Regions from separate parts of the Sinorhizobium sp. BG8 genome, predicted to be linked through region 2. Evidence: riboswitches for the same ligand, from Rfam matches in the RefSeq annotation. Region 2 holds a riboswitch; the other holds the start of a gene.
The links. Region 2 has a riboswitch for thiamine pyrophosphate ahead of thiB (thiamine ABC transporter substrate binding subunit). Riboswitches for the same ligand answer to the same signal wherever they lie in the genome.
Positions count from the first base shown of each region.

Region 1 (15,828 bases), 630 kb from region 2:
ACATCGTGGACGAAGGGATGACAATTGTCCCGCCGGGTACCGCCTCCGGTGGCGGCGCGCACGTGGGCGAGGAAGAGCGGTGATCTGATCTGGCGGGCGAGACTCTTCAGATTGCAGTCCGACCAGGCCGGCAGGATGTCACGGTAGCGCCCCGGGTGGGGGTGGTCACCATACCAGGCGATGCCGAAGCCATCGCCGTTCGTCGCCGTCTTTGCGCGCGTGGCGCAATGGGACTGTTCGATGAGGGAATGTGCAGGCGAGGAAACAATTTCTTCGAGGTAGAGCGGTTCTCCGCGGTAGGCTGCCCAGCGGCACATCAGGTTCTCGCTTCCTTCGCCGGACATCGTCAATCCGGCGCATTCATGAGGCATTAACCATAAGACGCATCCGATTGTCGGGCGTATTCGGTAAAAATGCGTTAACGAAAGTAAACTCCTGGAAAGAATCGGGCGGTTCACAGGCAACGAGGGACAGGCCAATCTTGGCGAAACTATAGCGGAGCGTGAACACTGCGTTTCCGCCGCTCATGGTTTCTGAAGCGGATGGCGGAGCCTATATTGGCCAGCAAGTCACGCGAAAGGAACCTCAATGTCGCTCAGACCCGTAAAGCACGAGAGTATTGCCCGCCCCACCATGGAAGGCGCCGGCGTGAAGCTGCACCGCGTCTTCGGCTTCGGGGATCCCTCGATGACCGATCCTTTTCTCATGATGGACGATTTCCGCAACGACGATCCCAAGGATTACATCCGGGGCTTCCCGTGGCATCCTCATCGCGGCATCGAAACGATCACCTACGTGCTTGCAGGAACCGTCGAGCACGGCGACAGTCTTGGCAATCGGGGCCTGATGGGGGCCGGCGACGTGCAGTGGATGACGGCGGGGAGCGGTATTCTCCATCAGGAGATGCCCAAGGGAGATTTCGCAGGCCGCATGCACGGCTTCCAGCTCTGGGCCAACCTGCCGTCGTCGCTCAAGATGACGTCACCGCGCTACCAGGACATCAAAGCGGCCGATATTCCGGTCGTGGTCGATGACGACGGCACCGCTGTCCGCATCATCAGCGGCAGTTTCTGGGGCAAGTCCGGGCCGGTCGACGGGATTGCGGCAGAACCAGTCTATCTCGATGTCTCCGTTCCTCCCGGGCAGAAGAAGACACTGCCGATCGATGCTTATCGGTCAGCATTCGCTTACATATTTGCCGGATCCGGCACCTTCCGCGATGCTTCCAAGCCGTTTGGCGTGAAAGTCGAGAAGGAGTTCGCCGGCGAAGAACTCAATATCCGTGACCTCTCGGGCGACCGGACCCTGGTCGTGTTCGATACCGGAGACCACATCACGGTCCAGGCCGGCGAGAAGGGTATCCGCTTCCTTCTCGTGACAGGCAAGCCTATCCAGGAGCCGGTCGCCTGGCATGGGCCGATCGTGATGAACACGCGGGAGGAGCTGCAGCAGGCCATGCGCGAGCTGCAGAATGGAACGTTCATCAAACCCGCGCACTGACCAGGCAGGCAGGCGGTGAGGCGTCACGCCTCCCCGCTTCTCTTCCCGGGTAATGCCGCAAGAGACTGTGGTATGCTCGCGGCCTGATCGACGACGCGAAAGCGGGGAAGAGCGGATGCATATCGACGGCCAATGCCATTGCGGCCACGTGACCTATGAAGCGGAGATCGATCCGCGGATGGTGTCGCTCTGCCACTGCACCGACTGCCAGCGGATGACGGGCTCGCCCTATCGTGTCACGGCCATCACCGAACGCGACAAGATCCGGATCGGCAGCAATCCGCCGAAGCTCTATGTGAAGATCGGCGAAAACGGCCGCAGGAGGCTGCAATACTTTTGCCCCGAGTGCGGTTCGCCTCTCTTCACCACGGGCACGGACGAAGACGGGGACACCTGGGGCATCCGCTGGGGCAGCATCAATCAGCGTGCGCATCTGCGCCCCAGCAGGCAGATCTGGTGCCGTTCCGCGGCAAACTGGTTCGGCGAATGCGCGGCCTTGCCGGGCGATGAGCGGGGGTAACTTACCGTTCGACGGCGATCAGGTCCCGATGCCGGCAGCAGCCCAGAGCCGATGGAAATGATGCACCGGGCCATGGCCGGACCCGACAGATAGTTGCCCGGCATCGGCCACCGCGCCCGCCAGGAAACCCTTTGCCGATGAAACGGCTTCTTCCGGCCCCGCACCCTTTGCGAGTTCCGCTGCAATGGCGCTGGAAAGCGAGCATCCTGTCCCATGGGTGTTCGCGGTCTCGATGCGCTTCGCCTCGAACCACGACAAGCCGCCTGGGGTCGCGAGCACATCGGGGCTCTCGGGGCCGCCGAGGTGTCCCCCTTTGACCAGCACATGGGTCGGCCCCATTGCGCGAAGCCGCTTCGCCTGGTCCGCCATTGTCTCCCTGTCCTTCGCTTCCCCCACGCCAAGGAGCGCGGCGGCTTCCAGCAGGTTCGGTGTCAGCACGGTTGCAAGAGGCAGGAGCCGCGTCGTCAGTGCATCGATCGCATCCGAGACAAGAAGGGCCGCACCTCCCTTTGCGATCATCACGGGGTCGATCACAATGGGTATGCCGTGATGCGGGGCGAGCGCATCGGCGACCGCTCCGGCGATCGCCGCATCAGCGATCATGCCGATCTTCACCGCATCCACGCGAATATCGGCGAAGATGGCCCGGATCTGCGCCACGACGAAATCCGGTGGCAGTGGATGCACGGCAGATACGCCGCGGGTATTCTGGGCGGTCAGCGCGGTCAATGCCGCCATGCCATAGACGCCGCACGCCGAGAACGCCTTGAGGTCGGCCTGAATGCCGGCCCCGCCGGATGGATCGGAGCCCGCGATGGAGAGGACGTTGCGGATCATCGCAGGCCTCCCGTCTCGCATTGGCGATTGACTTGCCGATTGCGCGGGTCGAGCGCTCAGGATCCGGCGTTCCACAAATGGCCGATACCACAGCAAGCCCATCGGCTCCGGCCAGGAACACATCGCCCACATGCATCTCCTTCAACCCTCCTATGGCGACAACAGGGACGGGGCATACCCTCGTCATGGCCCGCAGGCCGTCGAAGCCGATCGGCGGCTGGTGGTCGGGCTTCGTGGAGGTCGCGAAGATCGGACCGATGCCGGCATAATCGACGGTGCCCGCGTCGATACCGGCGGCAAGCGGCTCGGTACCCACGGAAAGACCGAGTATCATGGTTCGGCCGATGCGTTCGCGCGCTGTCGTAGCCGACAGGTCGGTCTGCCCGACGTGCAGACCGTCGGCACCGATCGCGAGAGCCGCCTCGATATCGTCGTTGACGATGAGCTTTGCGCCGGTGCCGGCGAGCGCGGATTTCAGCGCCCGACCGAGGTCGATACGTTCCGACGTCCTCGCGTCCTTGGACCGCAGCTGCACCATGGTGGCACCGCCGGCAACGGCCATGCGTGTCGTTTCCAGCATGCCCAGCCCCGCGCAGAGGACGGGATCGAGGACGAGGTACAGGGAGAGATCGAAGTTTTTCATGCGTTGCTCAACCTTGCTTCTGCGTCGAGCGTTGCGGGATCGAGTGCCGCAAGAGCATCGAGGAACCGCCAGGAGAATGAACCCGGTCCCTCGGCCGTCTTTCCGGCGTTCTCGCCGGCAACGGCGAAGGTCGCAAGCGCCGCAACCGTGGCTTCGAAGGGCTGCATCGGCCTGACGGCGGCAAAGGCACCGACGAGGCAGGTGAGCGAGCAGCCAAGCGCTGTCACACGCGGCATAAGCTCAGAACCTCCACCGATCCTGACGCTTCTTGCGCCGTCGGTGACGAAGTCGATGCGTCCCGTTACCGCGACGACCGCCCCGGACTGCGATGCGAGCGAACGCGCTGCATCTTCCGCCTGCTCCACGCTGTCACGGCTGTCGACCCCCTGCCCGCTCGAGCTTCCGCCGGCAAGCGCGATGATTTCGGAGGCGTTGCCGCGAATGATGGTCGGGCGGAGCGCAAGGAGCTCCGCGACGATCTTCTGCCGATATGCGGTGGCAAAATGCGCCACGGGATCGAGCACCCAGGGCTTTCCATTGGCGACCGCGGCCTGCGCCGCCGATTTCATCCCGTCGCTCCAGGCGGGAGAAATGGTGCCGATGTTGATCGTCAACCCGCCGGCGATGCGCGCGAACTCGCCGGCCTCTTCGGCTGCATGGACCATCGCGGGAGAAGCCCCGACGGCGAGCAGCACGTTGGCGGCGATGTTCATCGCGACGAAGTTGGTGATGCACTGCACGAGTGGTGGCGACGAGCGCAATTCCGCAAGCAGCGCACCCGGCGATATGATGTCGGATTCGATCGAAGATACGGTGTCCATCTTGCCCTTTCCGGGCGGGGGAAGAACACCGGGGAAACAAGCGATGGCCGGGTCCCCAAGCGACTCCCTCCGCCAGCATTATCTGGTTCAGGTTCAAAGGGTACTTCTCAGCCCGCCTCGCGACGAACGCCCCTGTCTCTCGCGCCCCTTTTCGCAGATGAGCGCCGCACTGTCATTACAAAAATTCGCAGCCTTCTCGACTAGCGGCATGCATGGCATCCGCTTGCCAACCGGAAATGCGAGGCTCATTATCCGTGACTGTCGGCGCTTCGCTTGAACCGGAGCACGCCGGCCAAGGCTTTCGGGACCCAAGTCCGATGAATTGCGCCGCATGCGGGTTCGATATCCAGAGCGGTTTTGCCTTTTGTCCCCGATGCGGGGCAAGACAGGCGCGTGCCTGCTCCGCATGCGGATACCTCTGCCCGCCTGAGTTCGCCTTTTGCCCGCAATGCGGAACGAGCGTCGCTCCTCCCGGAAACGGCAACGGCGTTACGCCAGCGCATGCAGAACCCGTGGAGCGACGTCAGGCGATCGTTGAGCGGGGAAGTACAGCTGCTTCGCCGAAGCAGGCCGATGCCGATCGCCGTATCGTGACCGTCCTCTTCGCCGATCTCTGCGGCTTCACCGCGCTCGGCGAGCGACTGGATCCGGAAACGCTGCGCGCTCTCCAGAACGAGCTTTTCGAAGAGCTGAACGACACGGTGAACAGATACGGGGGCTATGTCGACAAGTTCATCGGCGATGCGCTGCTTGCGCTCTTCGGTGCACCGGTCGCCAACGAGGGAGATCCGGAAAGGGCTTTGCTTGCCGCTCTGGACATGAAGCGCCGGGTCGCGCGGATCGAAGGCTTATGGAGCCACCGACTGCGCCAACCCCTGCCACTCCACATAGGCGTCAACACGGGCCCGGTCGTTGCCGGCACGCTCGGTGCGGGCGACAGCAAATCCTATTCGGTGACCGGCGACACCGTGAACACGGCGCAACGCCTTCAGGCAATGGCTGGACCGGGCGACATACTGGTCGGCGCGGTGACAGAGCGACTTACCCGGCACGCCTTCTCCTTCGAAGGTCTCGGAACCTTGCCGTTCCGGGGAAAGGCCGAAATGACTGCCGTCTACCGGCTCGAGGACCGCATCGCGGCAGCGCTGACACCGCGGGGACTGGAGATCCTCGGCCTCCGGGCTCCCATGATCGGACGCGACACTGAACTTTCAGCCATGGTTCGGTGCCTGGAGCTTGTGCTCGACGGTGCGACCCAGTTGGTTCGGCTGATCGGCGAGGCCGGGATCGGCAAGACGAGGCTTGTGAAGGAGTTCCTTGCCTCCATCGCCGACGACCCCAGGTTCTCCGACGTGGTCGTCCGTCAGGTGGCCTGCTCCTCACTCGGCGACCCATCCTACGGAACGCTGGCCTCGATCTTGCGGTGTGCCTACGGGATCGATCCGGCGGCATCGCTCGACCTCTCCCGCCAACTGCTCGAAAGGGGTCTCGGCTCGCTTGGGCTCGATTCTGAACAGATCGAACGATGGCGCCCGCTTTTCCTGTTCACGATGGGGTTCGGGGATCCAGAGGGCGTACTCACGCACCTTGAGCCCGACCAACTGCGCCGGCAGATCTTCCACGCGACCCTCACGATTTTCGAACGGCGGTTGCAAAAGGCGCCTTTGGTCCTGGTCATCGAGGACTTGCACTGGGCCGACGTCGCCTCGCTGGAAATCCTTCGCTTCGTAATGGACCGGCTCGGCCGGAACCGGCTCATGCTTCTCATCACCCACCGACCGGCATTCGAGACCGATATCCTGAATTCGGCCAAGGCGAGCCTGACGACCATCCGCCTCGTCCCGCTCGGGATCAGCGACAGTTCGGCTTTGCTCTCCGCACTTCTCGGCGGTAGCACGCCCGCAAACGAAATGCGTGAGCGGATCGTGGCGCGCGCCAGCGGAAACCCATTCTTCCTGGAGGAAATCCTCCGAAATCTGATGGAGTCGGGAGCTCTTCCAACGGATGGGACAAATCCGATGGCCCCTCAAGGAGACGCGGCGGCCGAGATACCCCTGACGATCCAGGCGCTGATACTCGCCCGCTTCGATCGCCTGCCGGCCGATGCGCGCAGGCTCGCCCAGGCCGCCGCGGTGATCGGCACCAGTTTCGACATCGGCCTCCTGAGATCCCTTGAGCTTGGGCAGGGCGACCTAGAAAGCGGCATCAATCTCCTCTGCGAGGCAGACATCCTGGAGGAAACGGCGGATGACGCGGCGTTGTCCTTTGCACGCTATCGCTTCCGGCAAAAGCTCTTCCACGAGGTCATCTACGACAACCTCCTCGTCAAGCGACGCAGCGAGCTTCACGGCCTGGTGGGCGAGGCGCTGGAGCGCAGAACGGGCGCACTTGCCCATCACATCGAGCAGACGGCGGCACTCGGCTACCACTTCGTCCGCTCGACAGCCAAGGCAAAGGGCGCAACCTACCTGATCGCGGCAGGGGATCTCGCCCGCAAGGCCTATGCCAACGAGGATGCAGTCAGGCTCTACGCCGAGGCGCTGGCCGCCCTCGATGATCGCACCGACGATCGCTGGCTCATTCCCTGCGAACGGCTGGCCGATCTTTCGGGGCAGGCGGGCCGCCGCGACACCGCCGTTGCCCACTACAACGCCCTTCTGGATGCCTATCGGGTCCAGGGCAATCCCGCCAGCGGGTCCCGGATCCTGCGCAAGCTCGGCCGACTTGCCTTTGACGCTGGCAATCGCGACCGGGCGCAGTCGCATTTCTCCGAAGCCGCCAGTCTCTTGGACGAGGCGGACGCGCCGATCGAAGAGGCGGAGCTCTGGCATGAGCGCGGTCATCTGGCCTTCCGCACCGGGGAGTACGCGCTTGCGGTCGAGTGGGCGGACAAGGCACTGCGGTGCGTTTCGGCCTGCCCGATCGATGCTTCTGCCGCATACCGGGAGGAACTGGCGCTTGCCACTGCGAATGCCCTTAATCTCAAGGGGATCGCGCTTGCCCGGATGGGGCGGAACCGCGAGGCGATCGCGGAAGTCGAGAACGGCGTGAACACGGCGCTCGATGCGGACCTGCCCGGCCCAGCCTGCCGGGCTACACCAATCTGAGTGTCCTCTACACCGATACGGATCCGGCGCTTGCGATCGACGTTTGCACCAGGGGATACGCGATGGCGAAGAGGATCGGCGATCTAGGACATCAGGCGCGGCTGCTGACAAACCTCGCAGTGGCCTACTGCACGTTCACGGACCGCTGCATGACGGAAGGGTTGCCGGCGGCAAAGGAGGCGCTGGCGCTCGATCAGGACCTCGACCAGCGCGATCACCTCCCCGTCCCCATGCTCGTGCTCGGGCAGATCTATCAATGCCACGGGCAGGCTGATCTGGCACGCAAACACTATCTGCAGGCGCTCGAGCTCGCCCGCGACAGCGGTGAGGCACAGCTGCTGTTTCCGTGCTATGATGGGCTCGCAACGCTCAGCCTGGATTGCGACGACGTAAAGGAGGCCGAGCGCTACTTCGATCTGGCGCAGGAGATCTGCGCGCAGCACGGACTCAACCCCGAAGCGCTGATGATCCTGCCGTTTCTCGACTAGCGAGGGTTCCACCCATGAACGAAGAGAAGCTGGAAAGACCGATGCCGTTGCAGCTGGGAGAACGGGCACCAAACGTCGTACTCGAAGCCATTACCCGGGGTGGCACGGTCGCAATCGACGATTTTCGCGGGCAAACCCCTGTTCTCGTGGGACTGTTCCGTGGATTGCAATGTCCGTTCTGCCGCCGACAGATTGCGGCGATGGCGAACCTCGCGGGTCCGCTGCGGGAAAAAGGCATCGACAGCCTCACGGTGGTGAACACGCCCGCGGACCGCGCGCGGCTCTATTTCCGCTATCATCCCCTGCCGAGCTTTCTTGCCGCCTCCGACCCGGACCGGATTTCGCATCGGGCCTTTGGTCTGCCCAATCTCGAGTTCACCGAGAATGAGGACGAGTGGCCCCGGAAGGTCTCCATGCCCACTGTCTCATCGATGCGCATCGACATGCCCGGCGAACTGCCGGAACCGATGAATCTTGAGACGGCAGCTCCCTACCTCAATAAGCTGGACGGTTACGACTGGACCGAGGACGACGACAAGACGAACACGCTGGCAGGCGGCCAGCTGATCGGCGAATTCCTGCTCGACCGCGACGGCATCGTCCGGTGGGCCTTTACTGAAGCCGAAGGCGGCGGAAGCCTGATGTTCGGGGTGCCGAAGCCGCAGGACGTGATGGCGGCCGCCTCCCGGCTGGTGTCATAGGATTACCGCCCAACGCATGGCCGGTGTCAGACGGCGAGCGCGGGGCCATCGAGTTGCGGATGCCGAGGACCGTCAGCAATCGAGAACCGCATGCGGTACTCGCTCGGCGAGATGCCGAGAATTTTGCGAAAGATCTTCCGGTAGGCGTTGCTGTCGTCATAGCCGCTCTGCCAGGCCACCTGTTCGATCGACAGATAGGAGCGCTCAAGAAGCTCCCGCGATTTCGCGATCCTGAGCCGTTGGCAGTATTCCGTCGGATTGATGCCCGTCGCCTTCTGGAAACGGCGCAGGAACGTGCGCTCGCCAAGGCCGGCCCTATCAGCCATCGCCTCGACCGTGATACCCTTCGTATTCACTCCATGCAGCCAGTGCTGGATCTTGAGGATTACCGCATCGCCATGATCCATGCGCGGGGCGAAGACACTGTAGTAACTTTGCTCGCGTGCCCGGGATCAACGACCATGAAGCGCGCGGTGGCCAGCATCACGGTCGATCCCATGAAGCGGTCGACCATCTTGAGCCCGAGATTGATCCAGGCCATCATCCCCCCGGTGGTGATGATGTCACCCTCGTCGATCATCAACTTGTCGGTATCCACATGCACCTGCGGGAAGCGGCGGGCAATCTGCTCGGCATGCGACCAGTGGGTCGTCAGCGCCCGCCCCTGGACCAGCCCTGACTCCGCCAGGAGATAGGCGCCGCCGCAGACAGAACTGACGACCGTTCCCTCCGCATGACGCTGCTGAAGCCACGCGGATACCTCCCGCAGATCACGCTTCATCTGCAACTCCACCGAAAGCGTCGGCGGCAGGATGAGCGCCGACAACGTCCCCGCCGGCAGTCCGGGATGGCTGTCGAAGCCGCGCGTCACCGAGCCGTCCTGACCGAGTTTCCAATGGCTCACCCTGAGCTGGGGCGCATTCGTCCCGTGATGCTCGCTGCTCTGGAGGTTGGCGACGTTGAACATGTCCGTCAGGCCGTAGACGGCCGACATGAGCGCTTCCTCGTGAACCACGATGCCGATCTCGGCCGGCTCGTTGGTCATCGCCTTTGTCAATTCTGCCCCCATCGTTGTCAGCTTTGCCAGTCGAGAGGTTAGGCGGGCGGGAATATCAATTCAATCACAGCTTCGGAACGGAGCGCAGGTTTCAACACACGAAGGATCACGGTCATGGCACAGGCAAAGGCAACCACCGCTATCGCAACGGCAACGATTTCCCGCCGCAACATGCTGGCCGGCGCGTTTGGCGCCGCCGCAACGGCAGCCGCAGTCACCGCAGTCAATTCCCCCGCAAAGGCAGCAACAGCAGCCACTCAGGCGAGCGCAGAAGGAGCAAGGACTATGGGCAGCAAGATCATCACCCGCGATGGCGTCGAAATCTACTACAAGGACTGGGGCCCGAAGGACGGCCCGGTGGTCATCCTCAGCCACGGCTGGCCGCTTTCGTCCGACAGCTGGGAGGCGCAGGCCTTCCACCTCGCCAACAACGGCTTCCGCGTCATCACCCACGACCGTCGCGGCCATGGACGCTCCAGCCAACCCTGGGACGGCAACGACATGGACCACTATGCCGACGACCTTGCTGACCTGATCGAGCAACTGGACCTCAACGGCATCTTCCTGGCCGGCTTCTCCACCGGCGGCGGCGAGATCACTCGCTATATCGGCCGGCACGGGACGAGCCGCGTTGCAAAGGCGGGCTTGATCTCCGCCGTGCCACCGCTGATGGTCAAGACTGCGGCCAACCCCGGCGGCCTGCCCATCGAGGTCTTCGACGGCATTCGCGCCGCCTCCATCGCTGACCGCTCGCAGCTTTACAAGGACATCGCCTCGGGCCCATTCTTCAGCTTCAACCGCCCGGGTGCGAAGGCTTCCCAGGGGATGATCGACAGCTTCTGGCTGCAAGGCATGACGGGCGGCCACAAGAATACCTACGACAGCATCAAGGCATTCTCCGAGACCGACTTCACCGAGGACCTGAAGAAGTTCGACATTCCGACGATCATCATCCACGGTGACGACGACCAGATCGTGCCGATCGACGCCGCCGGCCGGGCCTCGAAGAAGCTCGTGCCCCATGCCATCCTGAAGGTCTATCCGGGTGCCCCGCACGGCATTACCGACACGCACAAGGAGCAACTGAACGCCGATCTGCTCGAATTCGCCAAGTCCTGATCCTCCCTCGGGCCGGCGCCGCCCTCTTCCTTCAGGGCGGCGCCAATTTTCTCTTCTTGCGAACAAGGAAGACGACCATGACCCGTTTCAATAAGTTTGCCGATCTCTCTCTCGACCGCCGGACATTTCTTGCCGGCAGTGCCTCCCTCGCCGCCACGAGCCTCATTCCTGCCGGTGCCTTCGCCGCAGAAACACGTCACCTCAGCCACGGCAAATTCGACCTCACGGTGCTGAGCGACGGTTTTCTCACCCTGCCGGCGGAAGTAATCCTTCCCGATGCCGCACCCGAAGAGCGGCCGGCAATCCTCAGGCGCCTTGGAGGCGATGCCGCAAGCGCTCCCGTGCAGGTCAACATTCCCCTCATACGGACCGGCAACGAACTAATCCTGGTCGACATCGGTTCAGGAGGGAACTTCCAGGAGAGTGCCGGAAAGCTCGCCGGCAACCTCAGGGCGGCAGGCGTCGATCCCGCCTCCATCACCAAGGTCGTCTTCACCCATGTGCATCCCGATCACTCGGGCGCGACGGTGACGCCGGAGGGAAAGCTGCTTTATCCAAATGCCGATTATTTCGTCAGCGCCGCAGAATGGGAGTTCTGGGCCGATCCGGACTTCGAGAGAAAGCGGCCGGAAGCCCTGCATGGCTTTGCAAAGGGCGCAAAAAGGGATCTGTCCGCCGTGCAGGACCGGCTCACTCTGGTGAAGCCAGGGGACGAGATTGTACCGGGCATGCATGTCCTCGACACCCGGGGCCATACGCCGGGCCACATTTCACTGCGGCTGGACGGGGACGACGGACTGCTCATCACCGGCGATGCAGCGACCAGCAACATCGTCTTCTTCGAACATCCCGACTGGCACTTCGGATTCGACACTGAGCCCGAGATCGCGCTCAAGACCCGCAAGGCCCTGATCGAGGAAGCGGCGACCAGCCGCACGAAGCTGCTCGGATATCACTGGGCCTATCCGGGAATCGGCCATGCCGAGCGCAAGGACGGCGCTTTTGTTTTCGTGGCGGACTGACGGTTGCTGCCGGCGCGGTATCACGCCGCCTTGGCGACGTGATACTCCTTGATCGCAACCATCTTGATAGCCGGGTAACGTTCAGCCTCGTAGCGAAGCGAGAAGGCATCCTGGGCCATGAAGACCGGATCGCCGTCCAGATCGCGGGCAATGTCGCCGCGCCGCGCGGTGAGGAATTTCTCAAGATCGGCCGACTGTTCGGCCGATACCCAACGGCATACGGAAAAGCGCGACATCTCGAAGGAAACCGGCAGACCATACTCCGCCTGCAGGCGCTCCTTGAGCACGTCGAGCTGCAGCGCACCAACGACGCCGACGATTGCCGGTGAACCGTCTTCTGGCGAAAAGAGCTGAACGACGCCCTCTTCCGCCATCTGCTGAAGGGCTTCCTTCAGCTTCTTCGCTTTCATCGCATCCTCGAGACGCACGCGGCGGAGGATTTCCGGCGAAAAGTTCGGCACGCCCTCGAAAACGAGCGCCTCGCCTTCGGTCAGAGTATCACCGATGCGCAGCGTCCCGTGATTGGGGATGCCGACGACGTCTCCGGCGTAGGCCGTATCGGCAAGCTGGCGCTGCGAGGCGAAGAAGAACTGCGGGGCCGTCAGGCCGAGCTGCTTGCCGGTGCGCGAAAGCCTTGCCTTCATGCCGCGCTCCAGCTTGCCCGAGCAGACCCGGGCAAAGGCGATGCGGTCACGATGGTTCGGGTCCATGTTCGCCTGGATCTTGAAGACGAAGGCGGTCATCCTGTCTTCCGCCGCATGGACGGTGCGGGTGTCGGCGACCTGGTCGCGCGGGGGCGGCGCAAAGGATCCGAGCGCGTTGATGAGATCGCGGACGCCGAAGTTGCGAAGCGCCGAGCCGAAGAAGACGGGCGTCAGGTGTCCCTCCAGGAAGGCCTTCCTGTCGAACGGCTTGCAGGCCTCGATCGCCAGCGTAAGCTCGTCGACAAAGGTCTCGCGCTCGTTTTCCGGCAGGCGATGGGATGCCATCTCCGGGTCGTTGACCTTGGTGAGCCGCTCTTGCGTGTCGGAGCCGCGGACTTCGTTGGTCGAGAGGTGGTAAGACCCGCAGAATGTCTTCGAGCGGCCAATCGGCCAGGTGATGGGCGCACAATCGAGCGCCAGCTTCTCCTCGACCTCGTCCAGGATCTCGAAGGGGTCGCGGCTCTCGCGGTCCATCTTGTTGATGAAGGTGATGATCGGGATATCGCGCATGCGGCAGACCTCGAACAGCTTCAAGGTACGCGGTTCGATACCCTTGGCAGCGTCGATGACCATCACGGCCGCATCCACGGCGGTCAGCGTGCGATAGGTGTCGTCAGCGAAATCCTCGTGACCGGGCGTATCGAGGATGTTGAAAACGTTGCCTTCGTACTCGAACGTCATCACCGAGGTGACGACCGAAATGCCGCGCTCGCGCTCGATCTTCATCCAGTCCGAGCGGGTCTGGATGCGATCCTTCTTCGCCTTGACCTCGCCGGCGAGCTGGATCGCTCCCCCGAAAAGCAGCAGCTTCTCGGTGAGTGTGGTCTTGCCCGCGTCCGGGTGCGCGATAATAGCAAATGTGCGGCGGCGGGAGACCGCCTCGGCCAGACTTTCAGTCATGCGACGAGATTCCTGTGAGTTGCCGGCGTCTTTACAGTCTCCGAAGGCAAGATGCAATTGACGAGGGGAAGCGCCGCGCCGCTTATGCCCTGCATGACAAAGCCGATCCCCACCCTTCCCAACGTCACCGTCGTCCGGCAGCCCCACGGCGCCGGGCTGGACCTGCCCGCCTACGAGACACCGGGCGCTGCCGGCATGGACCTTCGCGCAGCGCTTGCCGAGGGCGAGCGGATGGTGCTGAAGCCGGGTGCGCGGGCGCTGGTGCCGACAGGCCTCATCTTCGAGATTCCGCTTGGCTACGAGGGACAGGTGCGTCCGCGTTCCGGCCTGGCTTTCAAGCACGGGATCACCTGCCTCAATACGCCCGGCACGATTGACAGCGACTATCGTGGAGAGGTCAAGGTCCTTCTCATCAACCTCGGAGACGAGGATTTCGCCATCGAGCGCGGAATGCGGATCGCGCAGATGGTTGTCGCACCTGTCGTTCAGGCGGTCATCGCGGAAGTTGGCGAGGCAAGCGAGACCGGGCGTGGCGCCGGCGGGTTCGGCTCCACAGGCACTGCATGAGCTGCAGCGCCGACCTCGTCTACCGGGAAGACTATTTCAACAACCCGGCAGGCTGGTCGGCCATCAGGGACCTGCTCGCCGACATTTTCGGGATAGACATCAGCCCGCTCGCCAGGTTCGGCGGTCCGCCGCGGGTGAGCATGCCCTCTGCCTATTTCGACGCGGCTGGACGCTGTGTCGCAAATCTCAGCGCATTCGCAATGCCTCTCCTGATTGACGGCAAGCGCGTTGAGGCAGCCGGGCTGCAATCGGGCGCCGTGCGGCCGGAGTATCGCGGTCGCGGGCTCTTCCGTGCACTGACATCACGAACCCTCCAACGGTGCGACGAAGCGGGTTTCGACATCGTCGTGCTCTATACCGACAAGCCTGACCTCTACCGGAGGCACGGGTTCCGGACGCTCCCGCAGCATCACTTCGCCGGCTTCGCACCGCAAGCGAGCCTGAGCGTTTCTGCCGCGCGCCCGCTGGAGATCAGTGATCCGACAGACATTGCCCTTCTCAGACAACTGCTTGCGGTACGCACGCCGGTGTCGGACCGCTTTTCCGTTTTGGGACAGGCCGAAATGTTCCTGTTGAATGCGCATCTCCTCGACTCGGTGCGACTGCATGTGCTTGCCGACGGGAGGGCAGTGATTGCCTGGCGGGATCCGGGTGAGGACCGCTTCGAATTGCTTGACATCGTGGGAAGCCGCATCCCGCCGCTTGCGGAAATAAGGGGCGCGCTTTCGGCAACAGCATCAAAGGTCACCGTCCATTTTCCGCCAGACCGCCTGGAATGGGACGGCGTCCCCGAGCAGGAGGCGGGTGATCTCGTGTTCATGGTACGCGACCCGCAAGGAATCGTACCTGACGCTCCGTTCTGCCTTTCGCCGATGGCAGAATTCTAGAGCGAAACGCAGACGAGTTGCGCTTCAGAGCGGCGGCAGGCGGCGCTTGACCGGGGTAGACTTCACGAGGGAGGTGTTGGTCTGCGCCCGCTCTGCAATGCCGTCCAGCACGGTATCGAGTTCCTCCATGGACCGGAGATACAGCCGGGCGATGAAGCAGTCGTCGCCGGTCACCTTGTCGCATTCCACGCATTGCGGAAGCTCCTGGATCAATCGCTCGACGATGTGAAGCTGGCCCGGCAACGGTCGGACGCGCACGATTGCCTGCAACGTATAGCCGACGGCCGCGTGATTGATGGCAACGGCGTACCCCTCGACAACGCCCCGCTCCTCCAACTTCCTCAGCCTCTCGGCAGCACTGGGAGAAGAGAGGCCCACCGCCCCGGCAAGTTCTTTCAGCGAGACACGGGCATTGTTCGACAACAGTGTCAGCATGCGGATATCGATCTCGTCCAGCATAGCTATCCCTTAGGTAAATTCTCGAATATTCCTCAGAATATTAGGAAAAAATCCAACCTCCCCTAAATCATAACATATATTTCCCACTTAGGCTTTCGTATTCTTCCGCCTGTTGCCAGAGGAGGCGCGGATACGATGGACAGGACACTTCGTGCAGGCACGCTGGAGATGAGCGGAGCGATGCTGATCTCCGGCACGATCGGCTGGTTCGTCGTCATGTCCGGGCAACCGGTCGCGCAGGTGGTGTTCTGGCGATGCCTGTTCGCAGTGCCCACACTGCTCGTCATATGCCTTGCCCTCGGGCTCCTGCGCCTCGATGCATTGACGCTCCGCCGATTTGCACTCGCCGCTGCGGGAGGTGTGGCGATCGTGCTCAACTGGCTGCTGCTCTTCGCCGCCTATCCGCTGGCGTCCATTTCCATTGCAACAACCGTCTACAATACCCAGCCCTTCATGCTGCTCGCACTCGGCGCGGTTTTCTTCGGCGAGCGGATAA
Region 1 is NZ_CP044011.1:1,082,075-1,097,902, reverse strand. It holds gene F3Y30_RS05070 (class II glutamine amidotransferase) at 1-317, opposite strand, end outside; gene F3Y30_RS05065 (pirin family protein) at 589-1,500, shown strand; gene F3Y30_RS05060 (GFA family protein) at 1,616-2,020, shown strand; gene thiD (bifunctional hydroxymethylpyrimidine kinase/phosphomethylpyrimidine kinase) at 2,039-2,857, opposite strand; partial or broken gene thiE (thiamine phosphate synthase) at 2,892-3,500, opposite strand; gene thiM (hydroxyethylthiazole kinase) at 3,497-4,321, opposite strand; TPP riboswitch at 4,369-4,465, opposite strand; partial or broken gene F3Y30_RS05040 (adenylate/guanylate cyclase domain-containing protein) at 4,639-7,916, shown strand; gene F3Y30_RS05035 (peroxiredoxin-like family protein) at 7,931-8,617, shown strand; gene F3Y30_RS26695 (helix-turn-helix domain-containing protein) at 8,644-8,973, opposite strand; gene F3Y30_RS26690 (DJ-1/PfpI family protein) at 9,003-9,674, opposite strand; gene F3Y30_RS05025 (alpha/beta hydrolase) at 9,789-10,793, shown strand; gene F3Y30_RS05020 (MBL fold metallo-hydrolase) at 10,871-11,815, shown strand; gene F3Y30_RS05015 (peptide chain release factor 3) at 11,836-13,419, opposite strand; gene dut (dUTP diphosphatase) at 13,513-13,986, shown strand; gene F3Y30_RS05005 (GNAT family N-acetyltransferase) at 13,983-14,873, shown strand; gene F3Y30_RS05000 (Lrp/AsnC family transcriptional regulator) at 14,898-15,332, opposite strand; gene F3Y30_RS04995 (DMT family transporter) at 15,468-15,828, shown strand, end outside.
Region 1: it holds a riboswitch for thiamine pyrophosphate, as region 2 does, so the genes downstream of both, thiM (hydroxyethylthiazole kinase) here and thiB (thiamine ABC transporter substrate binding subunit) in region 2, are expected to answer to the same signal.

Region 2 (15,828 bases):
ACCGCACAAGGCGCGCTACTCGGTGTGCACGGTCGAAGCCATGCCGCGCGAGACACGTGCCTCCTTCGTGGCAATCGACGAGGTGCAGCTCGCCGGGGACCTCGAGCGCGGCCATATCTTCACCGATCGCGTCCTTCATCTGCGCGGCCGCGACGAGACGCTTCTCCTCGGCGCCGCCACCATGAAGCCGATCCTGCAACATCTGCTTCCCGGCATCACGATCGTCGAGCGACCGCGCCTTTCGCAGCTCTTCTATGCGGGCTCCAAGAAGATCACGCGCCTTCCCCAGCGCACTGCCATCGTCGCGTTTTCCGCCGACGAGGTCTACGCCATCGCCGAACTGATCCGCCGGCAGCGCGGCGGCGCGGCAGTGGTCCTCGGCGCCCTGTCGCCGCGCACTCGAAACGCGCAGGTGGGGCTCTATCAGGAAGGCGACGTCGAGTACCTGGTTGCCACCGATGCCATCGGCATGGGCCTGAACCTTGATGTCGATCACGTCGCCTTCGCGCAGGACCGCAAATACGACGGCTACCAGTACCGGAACCTCAATCCGGGCGAAATCGGCCAGGTCGCCGGGCGCGCCGGCCGGCATCTGCGGGATGGCACCTTCGGCGTGACCGGGCGGGTCAATCCAATGGACGAGGAACTCGTCCAGCGCATCGAGACCCATGATTTCGATCCCGTTCGCGTCCTGCAGTGGCGGTCGAAGAACCTCGATTTCAGCTCGATTACCGGTTTGAAGGCGAGTCTCGACGCGCCGCCCACGATCAGTGGCCTCACCCGCGCCCTCCCGGCAATCGACCAGCAGGCGCTCGAGCATCTGTCGCGATACCCCGATATCAAGGAAATCGCGACCACGGCCGAGCGGGTGGAAAAGCTGTGGGAGGCATGTGCCCTGCCGGACTATCGGCGAATTACGCCCGTCCAGCACGCCGATCTTATCTCGACCCTCTATGCCGATCTCGTCCGGCGCGGTACGGTGAACGAGGATTTCATGGCCGAGCAGGTGCGACGCGCCGATCGCACCGATGGTGAGATTGACACACTTTCGGCACGAATCGCACAGATCAGGACTTGGACCTATGTGTCGAACCGGCCCGGATGGCTTGCCGATCCGACACACTGGCAGGAAAAGACGCGGGAAATCGAGGATCGATTGTCCGATGCGTTACATGAAAGGTTGACGAAACGCTTTGTTGATCGCAGGACATCTGTGCTCATGAAGCGCCTGAGAGAGAATGCAATGCTGGAAGCTGAGATCAGTGTGAATGGCGATGTCTTCGTAGAAGGACATCATGTGGGACAATTGGCCGGATTCCGGTTCACGCCGGCGGCGGGCACGGAAGGTCCCGACGCGAAAGCGGTGCAGTCAGCCTCGCAGAAGGCCCTGGCGCTCGAGTTTGAGGCTCGCGCGGCGCGCCTCCATGCCGCAGGCAATGGCGATCTCGCGGTCGGCTCGGACGGCTATGTCCGCTGGCTCGGCGATCCCGTGGCCCGTCTTTCGGCGAGCGATCACATCATGCGCCCCCGCGTGATCCTGCTCGCAGACGAGCAGTTGACCGGAAATGCGCGCGACCACGTGGCCGCCCGCATCGAGCGCTTCGTGAACTATCATATCGCTAACGTGCTCAAGCCGCTCGACGATCTGTCGCGTGCAGAAGACCTTGAAGGTCTTGCGAAGGGACTTGCGTTCCAGCTCGTCGAGAGCCTGGGTGTCCTGTTCCGTCGCGATGTGGCCGAGGACGTGAAGTCCCTGGACCAGGACGCGCGTGCGTCGATCCGCAAGCACGGCATCCGTTTCGGTGCATACCACATCTTCATGCCGGCCCTGCTGAAGCCGGCACCGGCCGAGTTGATCACCCTGCTCTGGGCGTTGAAGAACGACGGACTCGACAAGCCGGGCTATGGCGACCTCATTCCGGTCCTGGCTGCCGGGCGTACGTCTGTTGTCACCGATCCCGCTTTCGAGCGCACCTTCTACAAGCTGGCCGGTTTCCGCTTCCTCGGAAAGCGTGCCGTGCGCATCGACATCCTCGAGCGCCTGGCCGACCTGATCCGGCCGCTCTTGCAGTGGAAGCCCGGCACTCCGCGCCCGGATGGTGCCTATGACGGCCGCCGTTTCACGACGACAACCGCCATGCTCTCCATTCTCGGCGCGACGCCGGACGACATGGAAGAAATCCTGAAGGGGCTCGGCTATCGCGCTGACAGCGTGAAAGCGGAAGAAGCCGCGGCCTTCCTCGCCTCTCAAACCGCAGCGGCTGCTCCGGCAGCGGAAGCGGCCGAGACGACGGACGACAACGGCAAGGCGGATCACGACGACGCCGACGCTGCCACGGAAACAGAGGGCGAGGCCCAACCCGCCGAAAGTGTTCAGGCAGCAGAGGAACAGTCGAGCCCGTTGGACGTTTCAAGCGAAGCGGCTGCAGCCGAGGCAGCGGAGCCGAAGCCGGTTCTGCTGTGGCGGCCGGGTTCGCGCCATGACAACCAGCGCCACAACCACCGCGACCGCGGACAGGGTGAACGGCATGGTGATCGACGCGACGGCAAGAAGCAGGCGGGCGGGCGCCCGGATCGAGCCAAGGGCCGCGACGGAAGGTCGCAGGATGCAGGCCGTCCGGATCGGGGCAACCGCCCTGATCGCGGTGAGCGGCCGGAGCGCAACGAACGCGGCGGTAAGCCGCAGCAGCAGAGGTTCGAGGCTCGGCCTCCGCGCAAGGAGAAGCCGATCGATCCGGATTCGCCCTTCGCGAAGCTCGCCGCGCTCAAGGAGCAGATGAAGAAGTAGCCATATGGCAAACGGTCAGGAACAGCCAACGGGTCTGGCGCGCCAGCGCATCGACAAGTGGCTGTTCTTTGCCCGGCTGAAGAAGTCTCGCTCTCTTGCAGCAAAAGCGGTGGAGTCGGGCGATGTCGCGGTCAACGGCCAGCAGATCCGGCAACCATCCTATGGCCTGAAAGCAGGCGACGTCGTGGTGGTGTCTGCCGACCGTCACGACATTGTCGTGAAAGTCCTCTCAGGCGGTGTACGACGTGGCCCCTACGAGGAGGCGCGCCTCCTCTATGAAGACATGACGCCTCCGCCTCCCCCGAAAGGTGAACGCAATCTCTTTGCCGAGGTGACGCGCGACCGGGGTGCAGGCCGCCCGACCAAACGCGAGAGGCGCCAGATCGACCGCTTGCAGGATGGAACGGACGATTAGAAAACTGTCCTTCAATGCCGCGGCTTTTAAGCATCGTTTGTCCTTGCAAAGCGATGGCAAAGTCTTTACCTGCAACGCGATAGAGGGCACATACTGAGGCGTAGAATGCGCGCGGCGATGCGTCTTCGTGATGGATTTTGGGACGAATTGTCCCGTCGCGGGACATGCCGCAGAGAATTCTCTGGAGTAACTCATGACGTATGTCGTGACCGACAATTGCATACGCTGCAAATATACGGACTGCGTTGAGGTCTGCCCCGTCGATTGCTTCTACGAGGGCGAGAATTTTCTCGTGATCCATCCCGACGAGTGCATCGATTGCGGTGTTTGCGAACCGGAATGTCCCGCCGAGGCGATCAAACCGGACACCGAGCCCGGACTCGACAAGTGGTTGAAGATAAACTCTGAATTTGCTCAGATTTGGCCCAACATCACCGTAAAGCGTGATGCCATGCCCGAAGCAAAAGAGATGGACGGCGAGGAAGGGAAGTACGAAAAGTACTTCTCGGCCAACCCTGGCCAGGGCGACTGACGGATCGCTCTCCATCTGCTTCTGCACTGTGGAAAACAGCCTTCCCACCCACTTTGGGGATAGGGCAGGCTTGATGACCCATGTAAAGCAAATTATTGATTCGGACACTTTTTTATGCTAGGGTCAAAAAACTGATCCAAATTGTGGCACTTTGCCGTGCCCAAAACACCACCACGAAAGCAAACGATCTCAAGACGACGCTCACCTCCCATAGGCAACCTCGTGTTGCTGCACTGTGATCGCGTCGTATGAATGTTTGTGCTTGGCTGTGCGGACCAGAGTTGAGACATCGCCCACGATGTCCCGTCTTTCCCGGGCCTCGCTGACCCGGCCCCGGCACCCGCCGGGAGCGTAACAGGGAGTATTTGAGCAGAATGACGACCCAGCAGAAGAAATCCTCGACGCGCCAAGGCTTCAAGACCGGTGAATCCATCGTCTATCCAGCCCACGGCGTAGGGCAAATCGTCGCCATCGAGGAGCAGGAAGTTGCAGGCATGAAGCTTGAGCTTTTTGTCATTGATTTCGAAAAGGACAAGATGCGCCTGAAAGTGCCGGTCGCAAAGGCCGTATCCATCGGCATGCGCAAGCTTTCCGAGACGGACTTCGTCGAACGTGCATTGAAAGTCGTGCAGGGCAAGGCCCGCGTGAAGCGTACCATGTGGTCGCGCCGCGCACAGGAGTACGATGCGAAGATCAATTCAGGTGACTTGATCTCGATCGCCGAAGTCGTACGCGATCTCTATCGTGCAGAGAACCAGCCGGAACAGTCTTATTCCGAGCGCCAGCTTTACGAGGCGGCACTTGACCGCATGGCGCGTGAAATCGCCGCCGTCAACAAGATGTCCGAAACCGAAGCTGTTCGCCTCGTTGAGACCAATCTCAGCAAGGGTCCGAAGCGCGGCAAGCTGATCGAGGAAGACGATACGCAGGACGAAGCCGCTTAAGCTTCCCCGCATCGACGACGATTCAAAACCCGGCTGTTTCAGCCGGGTTTTTTTGTGGAACTTTTTTGGGGCGTACGCGTTGCGACCACGAAGAAATGGGCAACCTACGCCGTTACAGACGTGCCACGGTTGCCCATCGCTCACCGCAGACGAAGATTTGCGCTGATTGCGGTTCGTAATCCGGCCAATATATCTAAGCGTAAGTGACGATCGGTTTACGGGGGACATGGTTCATGATTACCACCACAGCAGACCGCCGCATGATCAAGCTTGCAATGTCGGCGCCCTATCTCGAGCGCGACGAGGAGCAGGCGCTCGCTCACGCGTGGAAGGAAAATAACGATCAGGAAGCCCGCAATCGCATCGCCATGGCCCACATGCGTCTGGTCATATCGATGGCGGCCAGGTTTCGTAATTTCGGTCTGCCCGTGGGCGATCTTGTCCAGGAGGGCCATATCGGGCTGCTGGAGGCGGCGGCGCGCTTCGAGCCTGACCGCCAGGTCAGATTCTCGACCTATGCCACCTGGTGGATCAGGGCCTCCATTCAGGACTACGTATTGCGCAACTGGTCCATCGTTCGCGGCGGCACCAGCTCCGCGCAGAAGGCGCTGTTCTTCAATCTGCGGCGGCTGAGGGCACGCCTTGCAAGCGGCGACCGCCAACTTACTTCAGAGGCCGTGCACGAGGAGATTGCGGCGGCGATCGGCGTCAGCACGGCGGATGTCCGCAACATGGATGCGAGGCTCTCCTCATCCGACATTTCCCTGCAGGCCCCGCTTTCTTCCGGCGACGATGAAGGTGCGAACCGGCTCGACCTGCTCGCAAGTGATACGCCGCTCCCGGATGAGCAAGTCGGAGAGATAATCGACGGGGAGCGCCGGCGCGGATGGCTCCATTCCGCACTCGCCCAGTTGAACGCTCGTGAAATGAAGATCATTCACGCCCGACGCCTCGCTGAAGAGGGTGCCACTCTGGAGGAACTCGGGGCGGATCTCGGCATCTCGAAGGAACGAGTGAGGCAGATCGAATGCCGGGCGCTCGAGAAGCTCAGAACAGCTTTGGTCGAGAGCACCCCCGGATTTTCCGCGACGATGCAAGCGTGACCAGCGTGCCGAGGCACTCAGTCGGTCACAGCGAGTGAGATATCGCGGAGCGACACGCCACGCTGTCACTCCGTGATGATCTTTACCTTGTCGCCCGGTTTGACGGTGCTCGTGGCCGTCATGGCGTTGATCAGGCGGAACAGATCAAGCTTCCGGTCCGTACCCATCATCCTGCCCGCCAGGGACGCCACGGTGTCGTCCTTTCCTGCCGTCACGACACGCACGCGAAGTGGCTTCAATTGGGCAGCTTCCTCCGGCGTAAGTCTTCGGAACGAGGCCCTCAGAACATCCGCGGTCGTCCGCAGCGCTGGCGAACCCTTCGGCACGGCGGTGAGGAACCGGTAGATCTGATCGTCGATGCGAACGACGGTCACGTCGAAGTCCCAGCGATCTGCCGAGGCGCTGGCCGTTGCTGCTTCCAGGCCATTGATGGTGATCGGCTGGATCGTTTCCGGCAGCAGGCCCGTGACCCACCCACTGGAAATATAGTTCACGAGGCTCTGCCGTTGACTGTCCGCAACGCCATCGAAGCGGATGGCAACGTCGCCAGGGCCCGTCGCCAGCACGGCTTCCGCCTTGTTGTCGATCTGGAAGCCTGCAGGCACGTCGAAGCGAATCCCGAGCTTGCCATGCAGGAAGGTCTGCCCGCGAACATAGCCCTCCTGCGGGCTATCTCCGTAGAGCAGGCCGTTGATGCCGGCGAGATAATAGTCCCGGCCCCGATCGCCCACCGTTCCCTCCGGTCCGAAGGCCCGCGCATGCAGCCGCGCCAGCTCGACGCGCTGGGGAGCGTTCGGATGGCTCGAGAGGAAGTCCAGGCTCTGGTCGGACTCGGGGTCGACGGCGGTAAACCGGCTGTATGCGGCCATCGAGTCAAGGAAACGCGCTGCCGCATAGGGATCGTAACCCGCTTCCCCGAGCATGCGTACGCCGATGACGTCGGCCTGCAGTTCCTGGTTTCGCGAGAAGGCGGCGAGCCGGAGTTTGCCCCGGGCGAGCGCCTGCTTGCCGGCAATGTTGCTGGACAGCACTTCGGCCACCACGCGGCTGGCGATGACCTCGGCCTCTTCCTTCTTCTGCCGTTCGATGCCGTGGTTGGCCGTCACGTGCGCCATTTCATGCGAAAGGACTGCAGCCACTTCCGAGGCGTCGTTCGCAAGCGCGAGCAGGCCACGTGTCACATAGAGATAGCCGCCAGGAAGCGCGAACGCGTTGATCGCCGGCGAATTGAGGATCGTGATCCGATAGGACTGAGTCGGGTTTTCCGAGACCGCCGTCAGGGCTCCCGCTATGCGCGCAACGAGCCGCTCGGTCTTCGCGTCCTTGTACTCGCCGCCGTAGCTCGCAACGATGCGCGGATGCTCGCGGGCACCAAGCTGGGCACGCGGGTCGTTCTTCTGCACCTCAGCGACGATCTGGGGATTGGACGAGGGCGAGACGGAAGGTTCATAAGACTGCTCAAGAACCGACTGGCACGCGGACAGGAGTGCAGCTGCGAGAAGCACACCCGGCAGGACTTTCCGCAAACGGCGCCCAGAGTCCCTCACTGCAAGCTGGTCTATGCTCCGCATTCCTGTTGCCACGCCCCTTCACGGTCGGATACTCGAGGCGCTTCCTGCTCCAGCAGCACGCCAGGGAACCTTACCCTCTCCTGCCACCGAGAGATAGGCGCCGCTTCCGCTGAGGGCAACTCCCGATCGACAATGCATTCCGTTTGTGGCTCCGGTGACACAGGGCAGCGTCTAAAATATGGCAATCCCTCTCTCAAAAATAATATTATTTTTCAATACGCAAGGAACTTCAGGAGGGAGGCGTTGTCGCGGTGGGAGAAGAAGTCCGCGACGGGCTCGAATACACGGATCGCGCCGTCCTCGATGAACATAGCACGATCGGCTATCCTGCGTATGTCGTCCGGCTGATGGGTGATCATCAGGATCGTGCTCTTGGTCTCACGCTTCAACTCAACGAGGAGTGATGTCATCTCGGCGCGCATGGCCGGATCGAGCGAGGCAAAGGGCTCATCAAGAAGGATGATGGGCCGCTGGCGTACGAAGGCACGGGCGAGCGCCACACGTTGCCTTTCTCCGCCCGACAGCGAGGACGGCATGCGTTGGGCGTAGTTGCCGAGACCGACCCGCGTCAGCGCATCTGCAATCCGCTGTCGTTCGGCCCCGGTAAGCTTCAGGGCGGGATTGATCCCCAGTCCGACATTTTCGGCAACCGCAAGATGCGAAAAGAGATTGTTGTCCTGAAACACCAGGGATACGGGGCGCTCTGCCGGACCACGGCCCTGCATGTTTTCGCCCAAAATCTCGACTGATCCCGACTGGAGCCGCTGGAAGCCGGCGATGACGTTGAAAAGCGTTGACTTGCCCGCCCCGGAAGGTCCCGCGACAGCGACCGAGATCCCTTGCGGAATCTCGCAGTCGAAAACGAGCCTCTTCTCCGCGAACGCGACGGTCGCGTTCTTCAGCCGGATCGCGCTCGCCGCGCCGGGATGGGTTCGCGTCTCAACCATTGGCGGTTTCCCCGGTCCCCCACGACAATGTCGAAGGCAATACGAGCAAGAGGCAGATTGCGCCGAGGACAAGCGCAATGCCCGCGGCGTCATCGGTGCGATAACTGCCCATCCGGCTGAACAGCAGCCACGGAAGCGTGGTGAAACCCTCGGCCCCGAAAATCGCGATTGCTCCGAGGTCCCCGAGCGACAACGCCATTGCAAAGGCAAAGGCGGTCAGCAGAGGGCGCTTCAGGGCTGGAAGATCGATCCAACGTACACGATGCATGCCGGTTACGCCGAGGCTGAGAGCCAGTCGCGCCGTTCGTGCGATATGGGTTCTGTAGGCAGGTTCGAGCACCTGCACGACGAATGGCATAGCCATCAGTGCATTGATCACCACCACGACGTAGGGTGCCATATGCCCGGTCTCCCCGAATGTGCGAAGGACGAGGAACCACCCGGTTGCAATAACGATCGGTGGAACGAGCAGGATGAGCGAGGCGGTCCCCTTGAGCAGGATTGCAAGGAACCGGGTGGAACCAAGGGACGTATCGGTCGGCAGGGTAAGATGCGGTAGCACGATCACCGGAACGACCAGCGCGAGGGAGAGCAGGCCCGAGCTGAAGGCAATCGCGAGGCTTGTGACCAATGCCTTGTGAAGCAAAGGGTCGGCGGCAAGCCGCCCGAGATCTGCTGCGAACCCGGATACCACGATCGCCACAATGGGAGCACCCACGAAGGAGGCGAACGCTACGAGGATCGCCGCATCGGCCAAGCGTCTCCCGGCAGCGTCGAAGCGGCGGATCTCCCGCCCCGTAGTCGTCCCTTCCGCCGGTCGATTGCCGACAAGCGCCATGATCGTCAGGAGCGCGCCGGTCACGAGGATCTGCAGGAAAGAAAGCAGGACGGCGCGCGGCGGATCGAAATCGAACCTCAGGGCCTGGTAGATCGCGACCTCGATGGTGGTCACTGCGGGGCCACCTCCAAGCGTGAGCACGATGGTGAAGCTGGTCACGCACAGCATGAAGATGAGGCCGGCAATCCCGGGAATGAGCTGGCGCAGGACGGGCCACTCGATGAGGCGGAACACCGCGCCCGGCCTCATGCCGAGATTGGCAGTTGAAAGCCAGTACTCCGCGGGAATGCGATCGAGTCCGGCGAGCAGCAGCCGAGTTGCCAGTGGCAGGTTGAAAAAGACATGGGCGATGAGGATGCCCGACAGTCCATAGATGCTGACAGGTCTCGTTGCGCCTGCAAACAGGAGGAGATCGTTGACAATGCCCTGCCGGCCCCAGATCGTGACGATGCCGAGCGCTACCACGAGCGCCGGCATGCCCAGAGGCAGCGCCGCGAGACGGACAAGCCAGTTTCGTCCCGGAAATCGACGCTGGCGTGCCAGCGCCCTGGCGACCGGAATGGCGAAAGCCACGGACAGGAAGGTGGAAAGGAACGCCTGCAGGAGCGTGAAGCGCGCGACCCGCCAGACATAGGCATCAAGCAGAACTTCCCCACTTCGTTGGCCGGCACCGTTCGCCAGGAGCACCGCGATCGAAATGCCGACGAACGAAGCGACGAAGCCGAGGACAAGAGCCCCGGCCCCACGCACAAATCGCTTCTCGGCACGAGAATACATCGGTCAGTTCGCACTCATGGCCGACAGCCATTCGTCGATCCAGGCCTTGCGGTGCGCGGCCACCTCGTCCGACCCGAGAAGGAGTGTCTTTTCAGGCTTCACCAGCTTGCCGAAGGCATCCGGGAGCGGATCCTTCGTTGCACCGACCGGCATCATCCAGTTCGTCTCGGGGATGATCGACTGGAAATCGGGTCCGGTCATGAACGACAGGAACTGGCGCGCAAGATCCTTGTCGTCGCTTGTTTTCGTCATTCCCGCGACTTCGATCTGGACATAGTGCCCCTCCGTGAAAGAGGCCGCCTGATAGCGGTCCGTGTTCTCGGCAATCATGTGATAGGCGGGCGACGTCGTGTAGGAGAGCACCATCGGCGCCTCGCCCTTGGTGAAGAGCCCGTAGGATTCGGACCAGCCCGGCGTGACCGTGAGAACACGCGGCTTGAGCTTCGTCCAGGCTTCCGCGGCCTTGTCGCCATAGACGGACTTCATCCAGAGAAGCAGCCCGAGACCCGGGGTCGACGTGCGCGGGTCCTGGATGACGATCTTCTCATCCGGATTGCCCTCGACGAGCTCCTTCAAGCTGTGAGGCGGATCCTTGAGCGCATCGGTGTCGTAGATGATTGCGAAGTGCCCATAGTCGTAGGGAAGAAAGGTATCGTCCGAGAACCCGCCTGGAACGGTAAGCCCTTGCGGCGAAAGACCGTGCGGCTCGAAGAGACCTGTTGCCTTCGCCTCTGTTATCAGGCTTGTGTCAAGACCGAGGACGATGTCCGCCTTCGTGCTTTCACCCTCGAGCTTCAACCGCGTCAGTAGCTCGACCCCATCGGCGACCCCGACCCATTCGACCTTGCAGGCGCATGATTTCTCGAACGCGGCTGCGACCTTCGCTCCCGGGCCCCATTCCGCGACGAAGCTCTCATAGGTGTAGATTGTCAGCGTTTTTTCGGCCGCGAGGGCCGAAGCCGAAAGGCCGGCGGCAAGTGTCGCCACCATTGCAAAAAGTTTCACGCGCATCAGCGCCTCCTCTTCCAAGTGAACGGGAATAGCGCGCTGATCGAGCCGTCTAATCCCTCCGCCGGTACAAGCCGGATCAGGTTCCGCGGGTTGGCCCGAAAGCCTCTCAGCCGGTAGATCTAAGGATCGTCCGGCACCCCGTTAGAGCAACAAAAGCTTTAGACCCGCCCCCTTGGCTTGGCAAGGCCCGGTTCTTCACAAGCTCCTGCACCGAAGTCCTCCGTGAAACCGCAGGATAGAACCCGGACAATCGGTCGAACGCGCGGGAGCGGGAAGCGCTCCACGGTCGAACGGGAAAATGCGGATTTTCCTTTGGCAGCGGATGCGCTATGGGCAATGCCCATGAACGATCAGACCTTTGTCATTCTCCTCGGCGGAACACTCGAGCCAACGCCACGTTTCAAGGCCGACATAGCCGGCGCGCGCTTCGTCGCGGCCGACGGCGGCATGCGCCACGCCACCATGCTGGGCGTACGGCCTGAAGTCTGGGTCGGCGATTTCGACTCGAGTTCTGCAGGCCTCATAGCCAACTGGCCAGACGTGCCGCGAGAACCGTATCCGGCAGCAAAGAACGAAACCGACGGAGAGATCGCAGTCGCGGCGGCGCTCGCCCGCGGCGCGAAAAGCATAATACTCGCAGGCGCACTGGGCGGGGAACGCAGCGATCACGCCTTCATGCACATGCTGCTCGCACTCCGGCTGGCGGAGCAGGGCCTCGAACTGAGGCTCACTTCCGGCGAAGAGGAGGCCTGGCCGCTGCTTCCGGGAACCAATTCCGTTTCGTTGCCCAAGGGCAGCCTGTTCTCCATCCTCGGCTTGTCGAGCCTGGACCGGCTCTCCATCGCCAACGTCCGCTATCCGCTTTCCGATTTCGATCTGCCGTTCGGCTCTTCACGCACAATCTCGAACATCGCTGAGGGGACCGTGCGCATCTCACTCCGTGCCGGGCGGGGCCTCTTGCTCGCCCGCCCGTACGACCTGTCAGGAGCCTGACCCTTGGCACCACCTATTCTCAAACTGACCGACATCTTCCTGAGCTTCGGCGGCACGCCACTGCTGGCGGGCGCCCAGCTCCAGGTCGAACCTGGCGACCGCATCTGCCTCGTCGGGCGCAACGGCTCAGGAAAATCGACGTTGCTGAAGATCGCCGCCGGTCTGGTCGAGCCGCAGTCCGGAGAGGTTTTCCGCCACCCCACGGCGACGATCCGGTACCTGCACCAGGCGCCGGATTTCGAAGGATATGACACGGTTTCCGCCTATGCGGAGTCGGGTCTCGGCCCGAGCGACGATCCCTACAGGGTCGCCTATCTCCTAGAGCATCTCGGACTGACCGGCTCGGAGGACCCCAGAAGCCTTTCGGGCGGGGAAGCGCGCCGTGCGGCCCTTGCCCGCGTCCTGGCGCCGGAGCCCGATATCCTGCTGCTCGACGAGCCGACCAACCATCTCGATCTGCCGACGATCGAATGGCTGGAAGGTGAACTTGCGAACAGCCGCTCGGCTCTCGTGCTGATTTCGCACGACCGGCGTTTCCTCGAAAAGGTATCGAACGCGACCGTGTGGCTTGATCGCGGCACCTCGCGACGCCTGGACCGTGGATTCGGCCATTTCGAGGCCTGGCGGGACCAGGTGCTGGAAGCGGAGGAGCTTGAACAACACAAGCTCGGCAAGGCCATCGAGCGCGAGGAACACTGGCTTCGCTACGGTGTGACGGCAAGGCGCAAGCGCAACATGCGCCGTCTTGGCGAGCTACAGGACATGCGCAGCAAGTATCGTGGGCACAAGGGACCGCAGGGAACCGTCCAGGCGACGCTCTCCGACGCCAACGAGTCCGGCAAGCTTGTCATTGAAGCCGAAAAGATTACCAAGAACTATGGCGAGCGCACGATCGTCGCCCCGTTCTCCATTCGCGTCCATCGCGGCGACCGCATCGGCCTGGTCGGCCCGAACGGCGCCGGCAAGACAACGTTGCTCAAGTTGCTGACGGGGCAGACCCCGCCCGATGCCGGCACCGTCAAGCTCGGCACCAATCTGGAGATGGCGACACTCGACCAACGGCGCGAGGAGCTCGATCTGGACGACACGCTTGCGCACTACCTGACGGATGGTCGTGGCGAGAACCTCCTCGTCAATGGCGAACAGCGTCACGTGACGGGCTATATGAAGGAATTCCTGTTCCAGCCGGAACAGGCACGCACCCCGATCCGGAACCTGTCGGGTGGTGAGCGCGCGCGGCTGATGCTCGCACGCATCCTGTCGCGCCCGACGAACCTGCTGATCCTGGACGAGCCTACCAACGATCTCGACATCGAGACCCTGGATCTGCTCCAGGAAATAGTTGCCGGGTTCCCGGGAACGGTCATCCTCGTCAGCCACGATCGCGACTTCCTTGACCGGACGGTCACGTCGACGATCGCACCCTCCAATCCCGAGGCGCCCGACGGCCGCTGGATCGAGTATGCCGGCGGATACACCGATATGATGGCGCAGCGCCGCGGCATGCAGGAAGAGCGCCGCAAGGCGGAGCGCGCCGAAAAGGCAAAAGAGCAGCCTGCGCCCGCCGCGGAAGCAAAAAGCGCGGCAAAGGGTAAGCTCTCCTACAAGCAGAAGTTCGCCTTGGAGAATCTGCCCAAGGAAATGGCCAAGGCGGAAGCGGAGATCGCAAAGCGCGAAACCAGAATGGCCGATCCCAATCTTTTCACCAAAGACCCGGATGCCTTTTCGAAGATTGCGGCCGAACTCGAGAAACTCCGCGACGGACTGGCACGGATGGAAGAGGAATGGCTCGAGCTCGAAATGCTGAGGGAAGAACTGGAAGGCTGACGGCGGGCCTGGGCAAACCATCGCTCGTCGGCGTGCCGCCGCATGCTTGCGGCTTGCCTACAAGCAGAGAATTGTGACAGTCTCGGCAGCCACAATTTTCAGGAGTTCATTCATGTTTTCCCGACGCACGGTCATTGCCGGCCTCGCCGCTGTCCTGTTTTCATCTCTCCCTACCATCTCTGCAGATCTTCCTGATCTCGGTGGCAAGACGGTCGTGGTGGTGACGGAGAACGCCTATCCGCCGCTGCAGTTCGTCGATCCCAAGACAGGCCAGCAGGTGGGATGGGAATATGACGCGATGAACGAGATCGCCAAGCGACTCAACTTCAAGGTCGAGTACCAGAACACCAGTTGGGATGCGATGATACAGGCCGTGTCCGATGGCCAGTACCAGATCGGCATGACCGGCATTACCATCAAGGACGAGCGCAAGGAAAAGGTCGATTTCTCGGATCCCTACATGCGCTCGGAGATGTTCATGCTGGTGCGCGGCGACGAGACGCGCTTCGACGACGCCAAGAGCTTTGCCGGACTTGAGGATGGCCTCGTCGGTGCACAGCCGGGGACGACGCCTTTCTATGTCGCGGTCTACAATGTTCTCGACGGCAACGAGCAGAACCCGCGCATCAAGCTCTTCGAAACTTTCGGCGCGACGGTCCAGGCGCTCAAGGCGGGCGACGTCGACGTGGTGCTCACGGACGGCACCGCCGGCAAGGGCTACGTCGATGCATCGGGCGGCGAACTGAAGCTGGTCGGAGGCCCGCTCGGCACGGAGGACTTCGGCTTCATCTTCGCCAAGGGCTCGGATCTCGTCGCCCCGGTGAATGCGGCAATCGCCGCGTTGAAGGCGGACGGCACGCTCGATACGCTGAATAAGAAGTGGTTCCTCGACTACAAGATGGGCCAGTAAAGCGGAGCCATGGCATCCGCGCCTGCCTCATCCCGGCAAGACAAGGGCGATTATCCCTGGTGGCTGGTTGCCCTTGCCGTTGTTGCCGCCGTTCTGGCCGCAGTCATCGCGACGAACGATCTCTATGTGCAGGTCCTCAGCACCGTCGCAAAGGGTTTGTGGGTAACGATCTTCGTCACGCTGGTCGGCTTCATTCTCGCAACCCTCTTGGGTCTCTGCATAGCCTTGCTCGGACTGTCGGAGCGCGCAGCCTTGCGCCAGGTCGCCCGCTTCTACACGGAAGTCATTCGCGGCGTGCCGATTCTCGTGCTCCTGTTCTACATCGCATTCGTCGGCGCGCCGGCGGTTGTCGCCGTGATCAACTTCGCCATCAGCCCGCTTGTCTCATGGGGTGTCGCCGAGCCGATGCAGGTCAGGGACGTGTCCCTGATGTGGCGCGCCATCATAGCCCTGATGATCGGATATTCCGCGTTTATCGGAGAGGTCTTCCGGGCGGGCATCCAGTCGGTGGACAAGGGGCAGGTCGAGGCTGCCAAGGCGCTCGGCCTCTCGCGGGTGCAGCGGTTCCGACTCGTCGTCTTCCCGCAGGCGATTCGTGTCATTCTTCCACCGCTCGGCAACGACTTTGTCGCAATGGTGAAGGATTCCTCCCTCGTCTCGGTGCTCGGCGTCGCAGACATCACGCAGATGGCGAAGGTCTATGCCTCGGGCTCCTTCCGCTTCTTCGAGACCTACTCGATCGTCGCCTACATCTATCTCATCCTGACGATCGGGCTGTCGCTGGCACTGAGGGCGCTGGAGAAGCGTCTGCGCCGGGCTTATGAGCGGTAGTCTCCATCTGGCGCACGGCCGATTCTCTGCGATTGCCGAGCTGTCAAAAAATTGATATGTGCACCTCCATGGAATCCAAGTTCGGATGCATTGGGACGCGTATCGTCGTGCTGCAGGATCACAAGCGCCTGCCGGCACGCTTCTTCTCGTGCATTTACGGCGCGCTCAACAGCCGCCTACCCTGATCCGGTCAGGTTTCGCAGCCCAGTGCTGCGTCAATTTCCCATATCTTTATGCTGCAAATCGGATGAAGAGCCATGAGCGCACCCCGTACCCTCTACGACAAGATTTTCGACGACCACATCGTCAGCCGCCAGGATGACGGAACCTGTCTTCTCTAC
Region 2 is NZ_CP044011.1:450,790-466,617, forward strand. It holds gene F3Y30_RS02120 (helicase-related protein) at 1-2,788, shown strand, start outside; gene F3Y30_RS02125 (RNA-binding S4 domain-containing protein) at 2,793-3,203, shown strand; gene fdxA (ferredoxin FdxA) at 3,397-3,735, shown strand; gene F3Y30_RS02135 (CarD family transcriptional regulator) at 4,110-4,679, shown strand; gene F3Y30_RS02140 (RNA polymerase factor sigma-32) at 4,913-5,782, shown strand; gene F3Y30_RS02145 (M48 family metalloprotease) at 5,848-7,287, opposite strand; gene thiQ (thiamine ABC transporter ATP-binding protein) at 7,566-8,300, opposite strand; gene thiP (thiamine/thiamine pyrophosphate ABC transporter permease) at 8,293-9,915, opposite strand; gene thiB (thiamine ABC transporter substrate binding subunit) at 9,919-10,926, opposite strand; TPP riboswitch at 10,963-11,077, opposite strand; gene F3Y30_RS02165 (thiamine diphosphokinase) at 11,263-11,919, shown strand; gene F3Y30_RS02170 (ABC-F family ATP-binding cassette domain-containing protein) at 11,923-13,746, shown strand; gene F3Y30_RS02175 (basic amino acid ABC transporter substrate-binding protein) at 13,859-14,656, shown strand; gene F3Y30_RS02180 (amino acid ABC transporter permease) at 14,666-15,487, shown strand; gene leuC (3-isopropylmalate dehydratase large subunit) at 15,745-15,828, shown strand, end outside.